4 regions of the Vibrio porteresiae DSM 19223 genome follow, and region 2 is predicted to be linked to each of the others. Evidence: predicted binding sites of a transcription regulator. Region 2 holds the regulator's gene; each other region holds the start of a gene.
The links. The regulator MetJ, encoded in region 2, represses methionine synthesis genes. The targets are predictions, from matches to a motif close to TTAGACNTNTANANGTCTAA.

Region 1: metN (methionine ABC transporter ATP-binding protein MetN) is a predicted target of MetJ. The motif match lies at 1,936-1,955, and genes of this name have one in related genera.
Region 3: metK (methionine adenosyltransferase) is a predicted target of MetJ. The motif match lies at 2,962-2,981, and genes of this name have one in related genera.
Region 4: OCV11_RS24460 (MetQ/NlpA family ABC transporter substrate-binding protein) is a predicted target of MetJ. The motif match lies at 2,035-2,054, and genes of this name have one in related genera.

The regions. Positions count from the first base shown of each region.
Region 1 is NZ_AP024895.1:2,700,259-2,704,061, forward strand. It holds gene OCV11_RS12320 (YitT family protein) at 1-215, shown strand, start outside; tRNA gene OCV11_RS12325 (tRNA-Tyr) at 524-608, shown strand; tRNA gene OCV11_RS12330 (tRNA-Tyr) at 696-780, shown strand; tRNA gene OCV11_RS12335 (tRNA-Tyr) at 868-952, shown strand; tRNA gene OCV11_RS12340 (tRNA-Tyr) at 1,040-1,124, shown strand; gene gmhB (D-glycero-beta-D-manno-heptose 1,7-bisphosphate 7-phosphatase) at 1,287-1,838, opposite strand; gene metN (methionine ABC transporter ATP-binding protein MetN) at 2,088-3,125, shown strand; gene OCV11_RS12355 (methionine ABC transporter permease) at 3,112-3,789, shown strand.
Region 2 is NZ_AP024895.1:3,369,462-3,373,264, forward strand. It holds gene rpmE (50S ribosomal protein L31) at 1-203, shown strand, start outside; gene OCV11_RS15425 (malic enzyme-like NAD(P)-binding protein) at 480-1,757, shown strand; gene metJ (met regulon transcriptional regulator MetJ) at 1,926-2,243, opposite strand; gene OCV11_RS15435 (O-succinylhomoserine (thiol)-lyase) at 2,467-3,633, shown strand; gene OCV11_RS15440 (bifunctional aspartate kinase/homoserine dehydrogenase II) at 3,633-3,803, shown strand, end outside.
Region 3 is NZ_AP024895.1:467,186-470,988, forward strand. It holds gene rsmE (16S rRNA (uracil(1498)-N(3))-methyltransferase) at 1-194, opposite strand, end outside; gene OCV11_RS02220 (endonuclease) at 283-987, opposite strand; gene OCV11_RS02225 (SprT family zinc-dependent metalloprotease) at 1,073-1,573, opposite strand; gene metK (methionine adenosyltransferase) at 1,729-2,883, opposite strand; gene tkt (transketolase) at 3,204-3,803, shown strand, end outside.
Region 4 is NZ_AP024896.1:1,748,993-1,752,795, reverse strand. It holds gene OCV11_RS24470 (cellulase family glycosylhydrolase) at 1-437, shown strand, start outside; gene OCV11_RS24465 (hypothetical protein) at 663-1,013, shown strand; gene OCV11_RS24460 (MetQ/NlpA family ABC transporter substrate-binding protein) at 1,213-2,016, opposite strand; gene OCV11_RS24455 (DUF1820 family protein) at 2,263-2,586, shown strand; gene OCV11_RS24450 (aminotransferase-like domain-containing protein) at 2,583-2,918, opposite strand; gene OCV11_RS24445 (DMT family transporter) at 2,934-3,386, opposite strand; gene OCV11_RS24440 (DMT family transporter) at 3,392-3,803, opposite strand, start outside.

The sequences.
Region 1 (3,803 bases), 670 kb from region 2:
TGGGTGGCTTTAACGTGATGTGTCTTGCCATTCAAGACAAATGGGGAATATCGGTTGGAAAAACCCAAGTCGTGATCGACTGTTCTATTCTTATCGTTTCGTTCTTCTATGTTAGCCCATGGCTACTAATGCTATCCGTCGCTGGCGCGATCTTAGTCAATATGGTGTTGGGTATGAATCACAAGCCCACTCGCTATACCGTTCGTTACAGTTAAGCATCCTATCCATCTCTCTATTTCACCAATCAGAGCGAAGTGTGACCAAAGCACTTCGCTTTTTAATATTGTTAAAGTATTTACTGGCACCACTTCAGATCATGCCAATCACAAATCACTGAAAGAAAACAATTCGTTGGCACAAGGAAACGCCACAAAATGGTTAATTACTCCCTTCTTTGCCCAAAAAGCCAGCATTCAATTCAAAATGATAAAAAAAGGGTTTACAGCTCCAAACAGTTTGCTATGATGCGCTCCGCACTTGAGGGATGAGTTGGGAAAACATCACTTAAGTATAAAAATACCCTGGAGGGGTTCCCGAGTGGCCAAAGGGAGCAGACTGTAAATCTGCCGGCTCCGCCTTCGATGGTTCGAATCCGTCCCCCTCCACCATATTCTTCTCTTCGTGAGAAAAACTTGATTGAACGTGTTGGGAAAACCTCAGTCAAGCTTATTCTGTTAAAGAATAGGAAAACCCCTGGAGGGGTTCCCGAGTGGCCAAAGGGAGCAGACTGTAAATCTGCCGGCTCCGCCTTCGATGGTTCGAATCCGTCCCCCTCCACCATATTCTTCTCCTCGTGAGAAAAACTTGATTGAACGTGTTGGGAAAACCTCAATCAAGCTTATTCTGTAAAAGAATAGGAAAACCCCTGGAGGGGTTCCCGAGTGGCCAAAGGGAGCAGACTGTAAATCTGCCGGCTCCGCCTTCGATGGTTCGAATCCGTCCCCCTCCACCATATTCTTCTCTTCGTGAGAAAAACTTGATTGAACGTGTTGGGAAAACCTCAATCAAGCTTATTCTGTAAAAGAATAGGAAAACCCCTGGAGGGGTTCCCGAGTGGCCAAAGGGAGCAGACTGTAAATCTGCCGGCTCCGCCTTCGATGGTTCGAATCCGTCCCCCTCCACCATATTGCAAAAGCCAGCTCATCGAGTTGGCTTTTTTGCTTTCTAGTATCGCGATTTAATTCATCGAATCCATTCACATACAAGATGTGCAGCTTAGTCATTGATTCTGAGTCCAATCAATAAAAAAGGCCACCTTAGGTGACCTCTCTCTGAAGCAGATTCTGTTACTTCTGCAAATACGCAGGAACATCAGCAATGCTGTTCAATACTGCCGTTGCAAGTGCTTCACCTTGCTCAGTCACAGGCTTGCCCGTACGTACCAGAATTTTAGTACCAACGCCGGCTGCTTCAGCCGCCATCAAGTCTTCTGCTTTATCGCCTACCATAACGGACTTTGCCATATCAATTTTTAGGTAGTCACGAGCAGAGATAAACATGCCTGGCTTTGGCTTACGACAATCACAATCTTGCTTATATTCGCCAATGCCATGTTCTGGATGATGTGGGCAGTAGTAAATACCGTCAAACTCCACACCATTGTCTTCAAAGTTCCAGTCCATCCATTGCGTTAGAGATAAAAAACGATCTTCACTATAAATCCCACGCGCAATACCCGCTTGGTTAGTTACCAATACAAGCAGATACCCCATTTGCTGCAATTTCTTCGTTGCCTCAAATACCCCTTCGATAAATTCGAAGTCGTGCTCGTCATGCACATAACCATGATCGACGTTAATTACGCCATCACGGTCCAAAAACACCGCTGGTTTAGCCAAAACTACTCTCGCTATTGAGTGAATATAGAGGAATTATTGCATAGCTTATTTCTTTCATCACTATCAAATTGCTTTCTGTTATAGCCAAATTAAGGTTTTAGACGTCTAGACGTCAAAATATCTATTGACTTGAATGGCGAGAAACCATAGCATCATCATCCAAGTTTTAAGGTTTACAAGACAATATTCTGTGGCACAACGCTTTCAGAATGGGTTTGCTAGCAAACCGTTCCCTGCACAGGTTTTCGAATGATTGAAATAAGTAATGTTAACAAGGTGTTTTTACAGGGCGAAAAGGAAATTCACGCGCTGAAAAACATCAATCTCACAATTCCACAAGGCACCATTTTTGGTGTTATCGGCTCATCAGGTGCAGGGAAAAGTACGCTGATCCGTTGTGTGAATATGTTAGAGCGCCCAACCTCAGGTTCTGTCGTCGTCGACGGCGTTGATCTGACTCAGCTGAGTTCGGCAGAACTTTCTGCTGCACGTCGTAACATCGGCATGATTTTTCAGCACTTTAACTTACTTTCATCACGTACGGTATTCGATAACGTAGCACTACCACTTGAGCTTGCAGGCAAAGATGAGAAAGTCATCGCCAGTAAAGTGAACGAGCTACTTGAACTGGTTGGCCTAGCGGATAAAAAAGAGAGCTATCCATCCAATTTAAGTGGTGGTCAGAAACAGCGTGTGGCAATAGCTCGTGCATTAGCTAGCGATCCAAAAGTATTGCTATGTGATGAAGCAACCAGCGCGCTTGACCCAGCAACAACGCAATCGATTCTCGAGCTACTTAAAGAGATTAACCGCCGTTTAAACATCACTATGTTGCTGATTACCCATGAAATGGATGTAGTAAAAAGCATCTGTCATGAAGTGGCGATCATCGGTGGTGGTGAGTTGGTTGAGAAAGGCACTGTCGGCGATATCTTTGCTTATCCAAAAACAGAGTTGGCGCATCAATTTATTCGCTCAACACTCAATCTTTCTATTCCAGATGACTTCGCTGACCGTCTTCTTGCTGAGCATGTCGCGGGCACGCATCCTCTGGTTCGTTTGGAATTCACTGGTGCCAGTGTTGATATTCCATTGGTTTCTCAAGTATCACGTAAGTTCAATATCGACGTAAGTATTCTGAATTCTGATCTCGATTACGCTGGCGGTGTTAAGTTCGGCATGATGGTCGCAGAGATTCTTGGTGACAAAGAAAATACAGAAGCAGCAATTCAGTTTATTCGTGATAACAAGGTAAAAGTTGAGGTACTTGGTTATGTCAATGCATGATTTAATGGCGTGGGTATCACTCAACAGTGATCTAATTTTAAAAGCAACTTGGCAAACCATCTACATGGTAGCCGTTGCAGGTATCGTGGGTTTTGCGATTGGTATTCCTCTTGGCGTGGTACTTCACACCACTAAGAAAGATGGACTACTTGAAAACCCAGCACTAAACCGAGTACTAGGCGCTATCGTTAACATCGGCCGTTCTGTGCCATTTTTGGTGCTGATGGTAGCAATCATTCCAGTGACAAAACTACTGGTGGGTACTTTTATCGGTACAACCGCAGCGATTGTACCTTTGACTATTGGCGCAATTCCTTTCGTGGCACGTCTGATTGAAGGCGCCATGATGGAAGTTCCTTCCGGTCTAATTGAAGCTGCACAATCGATGGGCGCAACACCTTTGCAGATCATTAGCAAGGTGCTGATTCCAGAAGCGTTACCGACTATTGTCAATACGGTGACTGTCACCTTAGTGACCTTAGTAAGTTACTCAGCCATGGCAGGTACTGTTGGTGGTGGTGGTCTAGGTGACGTAGCAATCCGTTACGGCTTCTACCGCTACGATATCGTTATCATGGCAGTAACCGTAGTATTGCTCATCATCTTAGTACAAATAATTCAATCAGTTGGTGATGCACTGGTTCGCCGTGTAGACCACAGATAAGCAACATTAAACAC
Region 2 (3,803 bases):
ACCCAGAATACAAAGAAGTGACTGCTAACTGCTCTTGCGGCAACACTTTCGTTTTCAAATCTACTCTAGGTCAAGACTCTCTTCACCTAGACGTATGTGACAAATGTCACCCATTCTACACTGGTAAACAACGTATCGTTGATACCGGTGGTCGTGTTGATCGCTTCAACAAACGTTTCGGTACTCTATCAAGCAAGAAATAATTTCTGCTTTATAGTTGTACAAAAAAAGGACGCGAATGCGTCCTTTTTTATATGCATAAAAATGCACTCATACTCACTTTTTATTATCAGTCATAAGCAGAAATTATAAGAAAGTATTTTCTGTTACCCGCGCAAACCTTTGCTTTATTTTATCTGGTCTTATCAGATCAGTTTTGACAAAAAATAACCACTTTTCCCCAAGTAACTAACTATGCAGCAGCAAAATCCTGCTTTAGAATGGTCGGCTTTTCTACAATCAATAACTGAGAACAGCCCATGTCCGACGACAATAAAAAAGAACTGACAAAAGAAGAACAGTTCCGCCAGAAGGCTCTTGATTACCATGCGATCCCTACAGCAGGGAAGATTGCTATCGCTCTGACCAAGCCTGCGGATTCGGCTCAAGACTTAGCATTGGCATACAGCCCAGGTGTTGCAGAGCCAGTACGCGAAATCGCAAAAGATCCAGCAAACGCTTACAAATACACAGGTAAAGGTAACACTGTTGCCGTTATCTCTAACGGTACAGCGATTCTTGGTCTTGGTAACCTAGGCCCTCTTGCATCAAAACCTGTAATGGAAGGCAAAGCACTTCTGTTTAAACGTTTTGCTGGCATCGACTCAATCGATATCGAAGTAAAACACAATACTGTCGACGAATTCGTTAACACTGTAGCGGCAATCGCAGATACTTTCGGCGGTATCAACCTAGAAGACATCAAAGCACCTGAGTGTTTTGAAATCGAACGTCGCCTTATTGAACTTTGCGACATCCCAGTATTCCACGATGACCAACACGGTACTGCTATCGTAACTGCAGCCGGCATGCTAAACGCTATCGAACTGCAAGGTAAGAAAATTGAAGAGTGTACTATCGTCTGCCTAGGCGCTGGTGCAGCAGCATGTGCATGTATGGAACTGCTGATTCAATGTGGCGCGCAACGTGAAAACATCTATATGTTGGACCGTAATGGCGTGATCAGCACTCAACGTGACGATCTGAACGTTTACAAACAACGCTTTGCCAACAACACAGACAAACGCACTCTAACCGATGCGATTGAAGGTGCTGATCTATTCCTAGGTGTATCAGGTCCTAACCTGATGACTGAAGAGCAAATCAAACTGATGGCTGATAAGCCTGTCGTCTTTGCGTGTTCAAACCCAGATCCAGAGATCACTCCAGAGCTAGCACACAGTGCTCGTCAAGATTTGATCATGGGTACAGGCCGCAGTGACTACCCTAACCAAGTTAACAACGTATTGTGCTTCCCATTCATCTTCCGCGGTGCTTTAGACGTACGCGCTAAAGAGATCAACATCGAGATGAAACTGGCTGCAGTAGAAGCGATCCGCTCTATTGCTAAAGAAGCAGTACCTGAAGAAGTGTTGAAAGCAGCAGGTGTTGAAGAACTGAGCTTTGGCCCACACTACATCATTCCAAAACCAATGGACCCACGCCTACTACCTCGCGTAGCAAAAGCAGTGGCTCAAGCGGCTGTGGATTCAGGTGTAGCGCGCATTGCACTACCTGATGGTTACATGGATAACTAATTCTGTTATTCATCACCGCAATTAGGTGAAATATAAAAAGCCCCTGACCTCAATGGCAGGGGCTTTTTGTTTGGATCTCGTTCATGCTGAAACGGTGCGATGTAACCCAACTAGCGGTGTGAATGTGCAACCACCGCTTAACCAACGGCATTAAGTTTGCCGTGAGGATTAGTCGTCGTAAGCTTCAAACTCGATGCCCATCGCGGTCATCAGCTCTTTCGCTTCAACAGGAATATCATCTGGGCGGTCTTTACGTAGGTCTTCATCCGTTGGCAGAGGTTGACCTGTGTACGCGTGTAAAAAGGCCTCACACAGCAACTCACTGTTGGTTGCATGTCGTAAGTTATTAATTTGGCGACGAGTACGTTCATCAGTCAGTACTTTAAGTACTTTAAGAGGAATAGAAACTGTAATCTTTTTTACTAACTCACTCTTCTTGCCATGCTCTGCATAAGGGCTGATATATTCGCCGTTCCAGTCTGCCATTGCGCACCTTCGTTAAAATTATTTCGGTAAGGAATATCAAAGACCCCAATTTTAGCGGGATTTACTGCCATAAGCAAAGACATATAGACGTCTAGAAGTGTTGACGTCTTCTTTTTTGATAAGTAAAGTGTGATGTTATGCATCACTCATCAGTCCCAGAGACATTTTGTCGGGGCTACAATGGATGCCCAAAATTCAGAGTCACACAGGAAAGGAAACACTTATGACCACGCGCAAACCAGCGACCATTGCGGTTCGTACCGGTATTGAATCAGACACTCAATATCATGCTGTTGTTCCACCCATTTACCTCTCAACCAACTATGGTTTTCCTGCGTTTGGTGAAGTGCCAAAATATGACTACACCCGCTCTGGTAACCCTAACCGTAACTTGCTTGAACAAGCGCTGTCTGATCTAGAGTGTGGCGTTGGTGCAACCATTACAAACTGCGGTACATCCGCTCTGAACCTTTGGGTCTCTGCACTAATTGGTCCACAAGACCTTATTATTGCTCCTCATGACTGCTACGGTGGTACGTATCGCCTCTTCAACACTCGCTCACAAAAAGGCGATTTCAAAGTGTTGTTTGTCGATCAATCTAACGAAGCTGAGTTTGCTAAAGCACTTGCACAAAAACCAAAATTAATTTTGCTAGAAACTCCATCTAACCCATTAGTCCGCGTAGTTGATATTGCTAAGGTATGTGAACAAGCCCATGCTATTGGTGCTCTAGTTGCCGTTGATAACACATTCCTGACTCCTGTTTATCAAAAACCTCTGACTCTTGGTGCTGATTTTGTTATCCACTCAACCACCAAATACATCAATGGTCACTCAGATGTCATCGGTGGCGTAGTCATCAGTAAAGAGAAAGAACACGCTGAAAAAATTGCATGGTGGGGCAACTGTATTGGTGCGACCGGTACACCATTTGATAGCTACATGACTCTGCGTGGTCTGCGCACTCTTCCTGCACGTATGCGTCAACACGAAGAGAGCTCAAAACAGATTCTTGCTTACCTTCTAACTCAAGAATTGGTCAAAGTTGTCTACCACCCTAGCCTACCAAACCACCCAGGTCACGATATTGCGAAGAAACAGCAGTCGGGCTTTGGTTCTATGCTAAGTTTTGAGCTAAATGGCAGCTACGAACAACTTAAAGTCTTCGTGAGCTCACTACAACTGTTCTCGCTTGCCGAATCTTTAGGTGGTGTAGAAAGCCTTATCTGTCACCCTGCGACCATGACTCACCGCGCTATGGGTGAAAAAGCACTGGCTGAAGCGGGTGTTTCTCAACTGTTACTGCGCGTTTCAGTGGGTTTGGAAGATGCGGAAGACTTGATCGCCGATTTAGACCAAGCCTTTAGCAAAGCTAAGGAGATTCGTTAATGACTACACAACGCCAGTTGCATAAATTTGGTGGTAGTAGCCTGGCGAACGCTGAGTGTTATCAGCGCGTTGCTCATATATTGAAGGAATATTCCAAGGACAACGACTTAGTCGTTGTCTCTGCGGCAGGGAAAACCACAAACCGTCTGATTACCTTTGTTGATGCATTG
Region 3 (3,803 bases), 720 kb from region 2:
TTCACCAAAACCTGCTTTTTGTTCACTTCAGTGATGATGGCTGGAAATTCAGCGCCACTGCCATCAAACAATAACACTTCTTGATCGGCCTGCATTCGCAGTACTCGACCAACGTGTCCACTTGCTTCATCACTGAGTGCGATGATGCCAAGTTGTTCAATGGTTTCCGGGTGATAAATACGGGGAATGCGCATGGATTAGTTCCTGATATTCAGAGTCGATTTGCTAGCGTCTAACATGGATGCTTTAGGACAAAAAAACAAGGGCAATCATGCCTGTTCACTACTGTTTTTGGCACTGGTGAGTGACAAACGTATTATGGTTGCCTTGAATGGCCGCAATTTTCTGGTCGCGTTCACATTCCCACGTGCTCGCAGGGTAGGTTTTATCCCACGCGTTCATGAGCTGAATTTGTGCACTGGAAAGTCGTAAATTATAGCGCTGGCTCATATACAAATAGGTACGAGCGATCGGGCCGCGCGCACTCTCGGGTGGCATGGCTTTGCGGTCTTTAAAGTTGACTTGCATGGTGCATTGGCCATAAGTGACACCATCGATGCCTCGCCATTGACTGAAGTTAAAGTTGGAACGGTCGCCATTCACTTCTCCGATAGCAGGAGTGAGGTTATGCAGATCGGCTTCAATTTGACGAAATACCGTATCATTACGTTCGCAGTTTTTTCTTCCCCCTTGTTGCCAACATTGGCGCTGGTGGCCAAATTGCCATGCGGGCATCACATGTTCCCACTCAATTCGATTGGCGCGTACCTTTTGTTTTCGGACTTGATACCCACACGAAGCAAGTTCAGGAATGCCTTTTTTACCTTGCCAATCAATTTGGCAACCACAATAGAACGTCACTGGATGTTGTTGATAAAGCTTGGTGGCCGCCGTTTTGGCTTGGGAAAAGGTTTTAGGTGCATCAGCTCGCGCTGCTAAGGGAAGGGCAAAGAGCGAGGTAAGCAATAAAATGGATCTGTATTTCATGACAAGACTGAAAAAAGTATGATTTTTATCAGTCTAACATTCCAATAGGGGAAAGCTAGAGAAGCGCCAAGTTATAACGTTATGATTAGGTTAATTGTTTTCCGGTAAATCGAATCTCTTGATGACAAGATTGGCAACGATACACCGCTTGTCCTCGAGTAATCCGATTATGACGACGAATCGATATTTGATGTTTTTGGCACGCACATTGGTACTCGAAGGTTTTTCCTTGAACAGAAGCAATTGAAAATCGGTGCGTCGTCTCAGGTGTTACCTGGAACACTTTGCTCATAACGGCTTGCCACTCAGGGCCATGGGGTTTGACGCGACCAAATACTTGATAAGTGACTAAATGTGCCACTTCATGAGGGATGACTTGATCAAGAAATGCATGAGTATTTTCGTTAAAAAGCACCGGATTAAGCCGAACTTCATTTAAGTGCATGTACGCTTTCCCAGCCGTTTTCCCTCGTAATTTGTAGTTGAGCGTAGGCACTGGAAGATCTTTAGCAAAGTAGCTATTGGCTAAATCAATGCAGAGTTGAATCGTGATGTGTGCTTGTTCGGTTAATTGTGGACTGACCATGCTTACTCTCTTATGCGTTCGGCTTCATCTTACTGCAGCTCCGCAGAAAGTAAAATTGGCTTGCGACCTTTAGATCAGGATTCAATGACGGGATTGTCGATATAAAAAAGCCCCAGCAATGCTAGGGCTTCTTCTCATTGAAATCTAAAATAAGCTTATTTTAGACCAGCGAATTCACGTAGAAGTGCTGCTTTATCAGTCGCTTCCCAAGGGAACTCTTCACGACCGAAGTGACCGTACGCTGCCGTCTTTTTGTAGATTGGGCGAAGTAGGTTCAACATTTCTTGTAGACCGTATGGACGTAGGTCGAAGAACTCACGTACTGCTTTCACGATGATGTCGGTTGATACTTTTTCAGTACCAAACGTTTCAATCATGATAGACGTTGGATCAGCAACACCGATTGCGTAAGAAAGTTGGATTTCACAACGATCTGCAAGACCAGCTGCTACGATGTTTTTCGCAACGTAACGGGCTGCGTATGCTGCACTACGGTCAACTTTTGATGGATCTTTACCAGAGAATGCACCGCCACCGTGACGAGCTGCACCGCCGTAAGTATCCACGATGATTTTACGACCAGTTAGACCACAGTCACCCATTGGGCCACCGATAACGAAACGACCGGTTGGGTTGATGAAGTACTTGGTATCTTTAGCAAGCCATTCTGAAGGAAGAATCGGTTTGATGATCTCTTCCATTACGCCTTCACGTAGATCAGCAGTTGATACTGTGTCTGAGTGTTGAGTTGATAGCACTACTGCATCAATACCAACGATTTTGCCATCGTCGTATTTAAAGGTAACTTGTGATTTAGCATCTGGACGCAACCAAGGAAGAGTGCCGTTTTTACGAACTTCTGCTTGGCGTTGCATTAGACGGTGTGCGTAAGTAATTGGTGCAGGCATCAGTACGCTGGTTTCGTTAGTCGCGTAACCGAACATGATACCTTGGTCGCCAGCGCCCTGCTCTTTAGGGTCAGCTTTATCAACACCTTGGTTGATGTCTGGAGACTGTTTACCGATAGTGTTTAGAACTGCGCAAGTGTTCGCATCAAAGCCCATATCTGAGCCAGTGTAACCAATCTCGCGAACAGTTTGACGAGTTAGTTCTTCGATATCGACCCACGCAGAAGTAGTTACTTCACCACCGACCATAACCATGCCGGTTTTTACGTAAGTTTCGCAAGCAACACGTGCTTTTGGATCTTGTTCCAGAATCGCATCGAGGACCGCATCAGAGATTTGGTCGGCAATTTTATCTGGATGGCCTTCTGAAACGGATTCAGAAGTGAACAGGTGCTTAGCCATGATAACTCCAATCTTTCTATCAAATAGAGTAGCTGTCAGGACTTCGCTACTCTGCACTATCGATTAATATGTAGGCGTTTCTACATCTAGACGTCTATTCTAGGATGCAACAATCAAATTACAAGTTCTTTTTCATATTAGTCATAACTAATCGTTTACTTAGAAGTCGAAATGTCTTCTCTAATCGCAGCAAAAATTAGAGTGCGCTTGGCAAAATCACGGTAACGTTGCCGTAAAAGGTTTGCAGTGATAGGAGGGCTTTGCGACAATACCGACCACCTTGTTATGGATAATTTTTTTCTGCTTTTTTAGGAGCTGACATGTCTTCTCGCAAACATCTGGCGAACGCAATTCGTGCACTAAGTATGGATGGTGTTCAACAAGCTAATTCTGGTCACCCAGGTGCCCCGATGGGTATGGCTGATATCGCTGAAGTGCTTTGGCGTAGCCACTTGAATCACAACCCGAAAAACCCTCAATGGGCTGATCGCGACCGTTTTGTTCTTTCCAACGGCCACGGCTCTATGCTGATTTATTCTCTACTGCACCTTTCTGGTTACGATCTCGCTATTGATGATCTGAAAAATTTCCGTCAGCTTCACTCAAAAACTCCTGGCCACCCAGAGTACGGTTACGCACCTGGTGTAGAAACGACTACTGGTCCGCTAGGTCAAGGTATCACTAATGCTGTAGGTATGGCGTTAGCAGAAAAAGCATTAGCAGCTCAATTTAACAAACCAGAACATGACATCGTTGACCACTTCACTTACGTGTTTATGGGCGACGGTTGTATGATGGAAGGCATTTCTCACGAAGCGTGTTCACTTGCTGGTACTTTGGGACTTGGCAAACTGATCGCATTTTGGGATGACAACGGTATCTCTATCGACGGTGACGTTGAAGGTTGGTTCTCTGACGAC
Region 4 (3,803 bases), on a different replicon from region 2:
TCTCAAACTGGGGAACCGAAGTAGCGAGCAGTGATAGTGACAGCAGTTCTGATAGTTCCTCTGATTCTTCAGACTCCAGCAGTGACACAGGAAGTGACTCGGGTACGTCGACTGGAGATGATTCAAACAGCAGCGATAGCGGTACATCAACGGCTTCTTGTCAGCATGTGATTACTTCAAGCTGGTCTGGCGGTTTCCAAGGCGCAATTCGCATCACTAACACCAGTGATAGCACCATCAATGGTTGGAATGTGAATTGGTCATATACCGATGGCACCACAATTACCCAAAGCTGGGGAGCAACATTAAGCGGATCTTACAGTGCAACCAATTTGGATTGGAATGGCAGCATCGCACCAAACGCAACGGTGGAAATCGGATTTATTGGTAACGGTAATGGCAACGCTTCTGCAGTGACTGGTGATGTGTGCCAATAAGGGAATGGGGTTGCGCTTAATAAAGCCTTAACCCATATTGAAACCGAGCAAAAATGGCGGCGTTCTAATGGATGCGGCCATTTTTCATTCAACATGTGTTCCACATGGATTCTGTTCTAGATGGGTATTCTTACTCTTATCGTTTCTTGAAGCGCATTGTTTCAGTTTTAAGTTGGGTACGCTGCTTGGTTCCGATATACTTGCCTTTTTCAAAGGAAAGCCAAAATGGAAATGATCATCGTTTCATCTGAGCAACAGAAGCGTCTAGTCATGATCTTTAGTCGTACCACTGCCAAAATGCCGGATAAAGCTCTGCTTAATGATCTGGGGTCATACCAAGTTAACTCAACGGCCTATCCAGCGTTTAAAGCTGCCTCTGATCTGCGAGTTGAGCGGATTAAACTGCCATTTGGTGACGATAGAACGGGCTCTCTTGATGGCGGTAACTTCCTCTATCGTTATTTATCTAGAGGGTATATCTGCCTCGGTGATCATGTCGGACAACCTAAGCCTGATTTAGCTCAATGGGGTGTTCGCTCAGTACGTAAGTTGCCTAAAGTGGGTTTCGGCCTTTAGAGATGATGGCTTATTGAGCCGCAAATCGCGTGCGATAACGAAGTCATCGGTTTCATTTGAACCACTTTAGTTAACGAACTAAAGTACAAATAGTATTTGGCTTTATCGATGACGTTTTATCATCACGTGCTAAAGAAAATAAAAAAAACGCCCCTCGGGGCGTTTTTCACATTATAGAACAATCGAAGTAACTTAAGACTTAGAATGCAGGTTCTATGGTGCCTTTGAAGGCTTGTTCCAAATATTGCTTAGTCGCTTCAGATTGGAAAATTTGCATAAATTTTTTGTAGTTAGCGTTGTCTTTATCTTCGGCGCGAGCTGCAACCACCATCACAGCAAGTGGCGCGTCTTTAGGTTCCATGTAGATACCGGTTTGTTTCGGATCAAGCCCTGCAGACATCACGTAGTTCATGGTAATGGCGGCGGCATCAACATCGTCTAATGTGCGAGGTAACTGAGCAGCATCGATTTCAAGTAATTCAAAATGTTTTGGATTATCAATCACGTCGTTAACTGTAGCGTTATAACCAACCCCTGTTTTTAGACGGATCAGTTTGGCACTTTGCAGTAACAGTAGGCCACGACCACCATTGGTAGGATCGTTAGGAATCGCGATACGCGCATTGTCTGGTAGTTCTTCTAACGATTTGTATTTTTTAGAATAAACACCCATACGCATTAAGATTGATTGACCTACAGAAACCAAGTTACTGTTATGGTTAGCATTGTAGTTTTGAAGGAACGGTAGGTGTTGGTAGCTGTTTAAATCAATGCTGCCATCAGCAAGGGCGGCATCGGGTGTCACGTAGTCGTTAAATTCGACAACTTTCACTTTAAGCCCTTGTTTGGCTGCTTCTTTTGCTACTGCTTCAACCACTTGAGCGTGTGGTCCTACCGTTGCACCGACTTTAATTTCTTGAGTATCTTCTTGTCCACACGCGGTTAGACCTGTGATTAAGGCCGCTGCTAAACAAAATTGGCTGATGACTTTTATTCCTTTCATGACTTCCTTCCTGAGTATTGAGACGTATGGACATCTAAACGCCCATGGTACGGATCAAATCGAAAGTTGCAATCACTATTTTTATTCCAGTTAGTTATGGCTAAGAAGCGCTTGAAAAATAGCCTCAGCTCCCATATATCAATCGATAGACGCTTATATGCATATTAAGACCAAAGTATTGAGAACCTTGGTAGCGATTAAATATTCAACATTATTCTTATTGTTGAGTCGGTGTAGGAGCGAGTTATGAGTGCAAAGAATCCTCTGTATAAAGTCTCTTTTATTCAAGCTGGTCAAAGGTATGAAGTGTACGTCCATGAAGTAGTGACCAGTAGCTTGTTTGGTTTTATCGAACTGGGTGATTTTGTGTGGGACAATCACACCACCATAGTCGTCGACCCAAGTCATGAACGGCTAAAAAACGAGTTTGCGAAAGTGGAACGAACCTATATCCCATTGCACAGTGTGCTGCGTATCGATCAAGTGGCAGAACAAGGCTCGGCAAAAATTGTTGATCTTGGTGATAAAGTGACACAATTCCCCAGCCCAATTTACACCCCATCTCGTTAAGCGTGATTGAACTGCGCCTTAATCAGCGAAGACAACATTTTGATCGCTCGAATGCGCGGTTCAGTCAGTTCAAATGAGGTATTGATGCGAAAGCAGTGACGGAACTCTTCCATGGAGGAAAACATTTTCCCTGGCGCGATGGTGATCATCTTAGCTAACGCATCGTGATAGAGCTTGAGCGTATCGACTTGCTTGGGCAGTTCAACCCAAACAAAGTAGCCGCCAGCGTTGACGTGAATTAGCACATCACTGGGGAAATGCTGCTGCAGGCATTTTACAGTTTGCTGCTTATGCAGATGCAGTTTGCGTCGCAACTGGGGCTTTTTTGCCATTAACGTTATACCAGGTCAATCCATGGTCTTTTTATTGCTGGAATGAATAAAGTAGAGTGCGGCTCCTAAGCACGCGATTGCTGCCAAGCGTGTGGTTGAAAATGGAATACTTTCGTTTCCTAACCAACCGAAATTATCGATCAACATACTCATCGCAAGCTGGCCAAAAATAACAGCGACGGTCGCAACGGCTGTGCCAATCCGTTGTACGGCGAGTACCATAATCAAGATATAAGGGACACCACATAGCGCGCCAAGTAGTTGCCATTTAGGCACATCAAGTAACGTTAAAGCGTGTTTTGGCTCAAAGAAGAAAATGAGTAAGGCGGTGACGATGGCTCCAACCGAAAAGGTTAAGAAAGCACTGCGAAAAACGCCAACTTTACTTCCTAATTGGCCATTGCAGGCAGCTTGAATACTCAGAACAGCGCCGCCAATAATGGCTAATAAAATCATAATTAATGTCATGATGCTTACCCCTTAGCCATCAAAATGAGTGCAGCAATAATAAATAGCAGAGCAATAATGCGCTTTTTATCAACTTCGCGGTGCGGTACGCCAAACCAACCATAGTGGTCGATGAGCAGACTTTTAAAAATTTGTCCTGCCAAAATGCCTACCATGGTGAGCGCGATACCAATACTTGGGGTCGAAAAGGTCAAAATAACAACATAAATTGGACCGAGAACACCACCGATTAATGTCCAACTCGGTTGTGAAAAAAATGAGGGACTGTTGCGAGGGCTGAAAAACAACATTAACAGAAAAGTAAGGGCCGCTCCGACACCAAAAATACTAAAGGTTGCCCACAAACCACCGACTGCCGCACCTAGTGGTCCCAGTAAACCAGCTTCAACCGACAAGCTCATTCCCCCGAGTATCACC